Regions from separate parts of the Mucilaginibacter sp. SJ genome, predicted to be linked through region 1. Evidence: riboswitches for the same ligand, from Rfam matches in the RefSeq annotation. Region 1 holds a riboswitch; the other holds the start of a gene.
The links. A riboswitch is a leader RNA that binds a small molecule or an ion and turns the genes downstream of it on or off. The one in region 1 is predicted to bind S-adenosylmethionine.
Positions count from the first base shown of each region.

Region 2: another riboswitch for S-adenosylmethionine. It lies ahead of MusilaSJ_RS03695 (O-acetylhomoserine aminocarboxypropyltransferase/cysteine synthase family protein); the one in region 1 lies ahead of MusilaSJ_RS09695 (peroxiredoxin family protein).

Region 1 is NZ_CP118631.1:2,423,187-2,426,322, forward strand. It holds gene MusilaSJ_RS09690 (SusC/RagA family TonB-linked outer membrane protein) at 1-788, opposite strand, end outside; gene MusilaSJ_RS09695 (peroxiredoxin family protein) at 1,124-1,693, opposite strand; SAM riboswitch class I at 1,815-1,928, opposite strand; gene MusilaSJ_RS09700 (glucosamine-6-phosphate deaminase) at 2,116-2,877, opposite strand; gene nagA (N-acetylglucosamine-6-phosphate deacetylase) at 2,896-3,136, opposite strand, start outside.
Region 2 is NZ_CP118631.1:925,897-929,032, forward strand. It holds gene MusilaSJ_RS03690 (trans-sulfuration enzyme family protein) at 1-876, shown strand, start outside; SAM riboswitch class I at 1,081-1,191, shown strand; gene MusilaSJ_RS03695 (O-acetylhomoserine aminocarboxypropyltransferase/cysteine synthase family protein) at 1,435-2,754, shown strand; gene MusilaSJ_RS03700 (homoserine O-acetyltransferase family protein) at 2,906-3,136, shown strand, end outside.

The sequences.
Region 1 (3,136 bases):
AAGCTGGTGTTTGAATTTATGGTAACACCTAACCCCTTCGCGCCTTTACCGGTTTTAGTGCGGATGAGGATAACGCCTGCAGCAGCACGTGAGCCGTAAAGCGCTGCAGCGTTCGGGCCTTTCAATACACTTACCGATTCAATGTCTTCAGAATTTAAATCAGAAATGGCATTGGAGAAATCTCTTGAACCATTAGTGCCCAAAAACTGGCTATTATCAACAATAACCCCGTCAACTACAAATAAAGGTTGATTTTCCCGTGAGATAGACGTTTCTCCACGGATAATGATACGGGATGAGCCCATATCGCCCTGGCTGTTGGTAACCTGCACACCGGCAATTTTACCTGTGAGCGCGTTAACAAAATTGGTTTCCTTAGCTTCAGAGATATCTTTCGATTTAAGCCCTTGTACTGCATATCCAAGCGATTTTTTATCCTTTGAGATATTGAGGGCCGTTATCACTACCTCATTCAGAGAATTTGGTGCTTCAACCAAAACCACGTTTAAGGTAGTTATTCCTTGCGTAATCGGGATCTCCCGGGTTGTAAAGCCAATGTAGCTAACCCTAAGCACATCATTAACATTGGCGTTGATGATAAACTTACCATCAACATTGGTTTGTGCACCCGTGGTTTTACCTTTAACATATACGCTAACGCCCGGCAACGGCAACCCATCGGATTTGGCGGTTACCACTCCGCTAATTTTAACGGATTGCCCCGCAACCGTCTGGACGAGAATAAAAGGCAATATAATTGCCAGTAATAGCTTGTAAATTTTTAACATGATAATTAATAATTGAGATTAATTTTTGATGCCTTTACCGGTACAAAAGACATGGCTATCGCCTTAGCGGGCATAATTTGCCCGGCTCATAAGCCTATCGTAACTGTAAAGAATTGATTAGGGGATGGTAATTATTAAGCTAAGACAAGCTGCAGCAAGCCCGCATTTAAACACCATGCATGCTGTAAATGATTAACAGCAACAATGCATGCTTTGCATATTGAGACAGAAGGATTTGCAGATTGACTGGCTTTCCGAAACGAAAGTTTTCTTGTGTAAAAAAGTAGATTCTGTTTTCATAAAACGGGTATTAAATAAGTACTGATAGATTCTTTTTAATTGATGGACGCTGTTTTGTTGTTTACCAAAGCGTCCACAGCTTTTAACATGGATGCAAATTCCTGTTTATCGTACAAGCGGGTGAGGTAAACAATTTTCCCATCCCGATCGATAACCACATTGCGGGTAACACCACTCTTTTTGCTGGCAAACCGGCCAAAAATCTCAGCACCAGGATCAAGTGCCAACGGATAGCTTATATTCATGACCTGGTGAAAACTTTTTACTTTGTTGAGCGGTTCATCGCGGTCAACGCCTATTAAAACAAGGCCTTTATCTTTATAAGTCTGCCAGATCTCTTTTTCCAAACGCGGCATTTCTTCTCTGCATACGCTGCACCAGCTTGCGGTAAACTGCAGGATAACCACCTTACCACGCAACTCCGTTAAAGAAGTTTTTGTACCATTGGTCAATACGAGCTCAAAATCGGCAGGAGCAAGATCACCGGTTTTTATGATATAACCGCGGTCGTCAGCTGTCGGATCAATTGCCTTGGTGGTCTGCGCAACAGCCGGCAATGTTGTTATGAAAAGCAAACAGGTAAAAAGTAATTGTTTAATGTTCATTGCTATACAGGTTAAACCGTAATATCATCCCGGTGATATTTTCAATATTTTAATTAGCAAGAAAAATGAAGAGGGAAAAGAAGTATACAACACCTTGCACTATACAAGGCCATAGCGTATTACATTATCTTTTCTACCCTATTTTGGGCAGACAGGAATTAGCACCTTTATAACAGTGGGCTTACAGGTTGCTAAGACATCACAGGGCCTTTCCCTCAGTCTTTCTTGATAATAAAATATTCAAAGAACCGCTTTGACTGTGCAAATATATATAAATTCTACTAAAACTATAGATATTATATAATTATTGCAATAAAATGAATAACAACTGCTAAATTCGGTGTCATTAGTTGGAAGTCATAAGTCATTTTTCTTTAAATATTTTGACTTATGGCTAAAGACGAGGGACTTAAGACTTATGGCTAAATGCGGCTAAAGCTATCAGCATCAACAAAAAGGATAGCGCTTTCATGTGTTTTCAAGATGGTTGAAGGATAGCGCTCCGACACCGGCTCTTGTATGGTATGTTTTATAGCGGTTGCCTTTTTAACGCCGGGCACCACGCAAAATATATGAGCAGCGCTCATTAGAGCCGGGACTGTAAGTGTGAGCGCATATTTGGGTACAGCATTCAATGTGTCAAAACAACCATCGTTAACCTGCTGCTGCCGGCAGGCCCGATCAAGCCGCACCCTTTTTACTATTTCCGGATCATGAAAATTTGCAACATGCGGATCATTAAAAGCAATATGAGTGTTCTCCCCTATACCCATGCATACAATATCAACCGGATTACTTTGTAACAACCGTGCATAGCGGGCACATTCGGTTTTGTAAACAGCCGGGCTACCATCGATGTAATTGACCGATGCAAATGGCACCTGCTCAAAAAGTTTCTTTTTTAGGAAGCCGCTGAACAGTTGAGGAGCAGCCAGGGGTAAGCCGAGGTATTCATCCATATGAAAAGCATTTATTTTTCGCCATTCAATACTACCGTCGTTCACCAAAGCATTCAGAAATTCGTTTTGCGAAGGCGCCGCCGCAAAGATCATATTGACTACAGTTTTTGTAAGCAACAACTGTTTAATTTTTTCACTTACCATCTTAGCTGCTGTTTGGCCAAGGGATGCACGGTTTTCCAACACGATCACTTCGAGCTTTTCTGCCTTTATTTTCTTTAACATAGAAGCCTCATTAACTATTTAAATAGAATAAACAATTTCACCGCCGATGATGGTTTTATGCAGATTGATCTCATCGTCAAAAATGACCAGGTCGGCATCTTTCCCTACCACTATTGATCCCTTAGCCCCATCTGCACCCATAATTTTAGCGGGGGTTGTTGTCATCATTTTTACGGCGTCAATCACAGGCACATCGGCAAGAGTGATCATGTTTTTAACCAGTTGAATAGTAGTTGCAACGCTCCCCGCAAAAGCGCTT
Region 2 (3,136 bases), 1.5 Mb from region 1:
GTTTTTCAATCGCTTGATCCGGGCACTCATATTATCGCTCCTGATGATATGTATCACGGCCTGCGCAACCAGCTTAAAACCCTTTTTGCCGGCATCCTTACCTTTGATTTTATCGATGTAAACGACACCGAGCTTTTGCAACAGCATATCAAGCCTGAAACAGGTTTGATCTGGATTGAAACACCATCGAACCCACTTTTAAAAATCACAGATATAAAAAAGGTTGTGACAATAGCCAAAGCAAAAGGTATTAAAGTTTTGTGCGATAATACATTTGCCACCCCTATATGCCAGCGGCCACTTGACTTGGGCGCGGATATGGTTATGCACTCAGCCACCAAATATTTTGGCGGGCATAGCGATCTGATGGGCGGCGTTTTGATTACTGCAGAGCAGAACGATTGGTGGACAAAAATCCGCCAGGTGCAGGAAATGGGTGGCGCTATCCCCTCTCCGATGGATTGTTATTATTTAGTGCGCAGTATTAAAACTTTACCATATCGTGTAAAAGGCCACGTGCAAAACGCACTGTTATTAGCCGAATACCTTGAACAGCATCCCAATGTTGAACAGGTAATGTACCCCGGTTTGCCCGCGCACCCGCAGCATGAGATAGCTAAAGATCAGATGCTGGCTTTTGGTGGCATGTTATCCTTTACTATTAAAGGCGATGAGAACGACACGCATAACATCATTAACAAACTGAAACTATTTATCAAAGCTACGAGTCTTGGTGGTGTTGAAAGCCTGATTGAACACCGCGCTACTGTTGAAGGGCCGGATACCAAAACACCACGAAACCTGCTAAGGGTTTCGGTTGGGTTGGAACATATTGATGATTTGATAGCCGATATGGAGCAAGCTTTGTTGAGGTAAAAGGAGAAAGGTTAAAGGCGAAAGGTAGCTGCAATTTGGGTAGATAAAAAATACTTCCAACAAAACCTTTAACCTTTCGCCTTTGACCTTTAACCTCATTTCTAAAATAAAATTTGGTATATTACCTCACAACCCCTTATATTCGCAACATTATTTGGTAGTGATACCAACGTCGATCAATCCTCCGCACATAGTTCGGGTGTTGATTTATAAAGAAGCGGCGAGAGATCAGGCTCAATGACCCGCTGGCAACCCTTCAATATTGAAGAAGGTGCCAATTCCTGTCCCGGCAAATAACACCGGGGAATATAAATTTATAACCATGAAAAGTTTAATTAAATTTACCCAACGCAACACTTTTTACACCTTAAACGGTAACGTACAACATATTAGCTCCCCTATTGGCTATATTTGTATGTGTTGCTGCTGTTGATGCTTAGCACGCCCCTGTTTTCATTCTCTGAAAAGCGTGTTGTTAAACCGGTTGCTTTTAAACCGGCTTTCCAAATTCATCTTAACATTCAAAATCTAAATTAAACACATTAAAAAATTACAACTATGTCTGCCTTAAAATTCGAAACCTTACAATTACATGCCGGCCAGGAAGTTGATCCAACAACAGGTTCACGCGCTGTGCCCATTTATCAAACCACTTCATATGTATTTAACAGTGCCGAACATGGCGCCAACCTGTTTGCGCTAAAAGAGTTTGGTAATATCTATACCCGCATCATGAATCCCACTACCGATGTGTTTGAAAAACGCATTGCAGCCTTAGAGGGCGGTGTGGCTGCGCTGGCAACAGCGTCGGGTCAGGCATCCCAATTCCTTGCCCTGAATAATATTTTACAGGTTGGCGACAACTTTGTTACTTCTCCTTTCCTGTATGGTGGTACTTATAACCAGTTTAAAGTAGCATTTAAACGCCTGGGCGTTGAGGTACGTTTTGCCAAAGACGATACTGCGGCCAATATCGAGGCGCTTATTGATGATAAAACAAAGGCGATTTTCCTGGAAACAATCGGTAACCCGGGCTTTACCATTGCCGATTTTGAGAAGGTGAGCGAAGTTGCCAAAAGGCATGACCTGCCATTAATTGTTGATAATACTTTTGGTGCCGGTGGTTACCTCTTCCGTCCTATTGAACATGGCGCTAACGTGGTTGTGGAGTCAACAACCAAATGGATTGGCGGGCACGGTACCAGTATTGGCGGTGTTATTATCGATGCAGGCAATTACAATTGGGGTAACGGCAAATTCCCGCAATTTACCGAACCAAGCGAAGGTTACCACGGACTGATATTTAACGATGTATTCGGCATTGGGGGCCCGTTTGGCAATATCCAGTTTATTATCCGTGCCCGTGTGGAAGGCTTGAGAGATTTCGGTCCGTCGCAGGCGCCATTTAATTCATGGCTGAACATTCAGGGACTGGAAACACTTTCGTTACGCGTACAACGTCATGTTGATAATGCCCTGCAACTGGCTAAATGGTTGGAGCAGCACCCTCAGGTGGCAAGCGTAAATTACCCGGGATTGGAATCATCGCCATATCATGACTTAGCTAAAAAGTATTTAAAAAACGGCTTTGGGGGCGTACTATCGTTCGAAATTAAGGGGAGCAAAGAACAGGCCAGCCGCTTGATCAATAACCTTAAACTGGTGAGCCATTTAGCCAATGTTGGGGACGCAAAAACACTCATCATCCAGCCATCGGCAACCACGCATCAGCAATTATCTGATGAAGAGCAATTAGCTGCCGGTGTTACGCCTGCTTCATTGCGCGTGGCTGTTGGTATTGAACATATTGATGATATTAAAGCCGATTTTGAACAGGCTTTTGCAAAAATTAAGCAAGGTGAGGGTGAGTTAGTTTAACAATGTATAGTTTTTTTAAGTGATATAGTAAACGTTACTTGTAGTTAAGTCTTAAGTTCTAAGTATTTAGTCTTAAGCCGAAAAATTGAAGCTTCGACTTAAGACTTTGTACTAAAGACTTTCGACTTAACACAATGTGACAAATAACAGAATGAACGCAGAGATATTTAAATACACTGACACTTTTGAATTTGAATCGGGCCGCACAATTGAAGGTTTAGAAATAGGTTTTCATACTTATGGCCGGTTAAATAAGGAAAAAAATAACGTTGTTTGGGTTTGCCATGCGCTTACCGCCAATAGCGATGTATTTGACTGGTGGAAAGGGCTTATTGGTGAGGGTTATTTTTTTAATCCGGAAGAGCATTTTATAGTTTGCGCC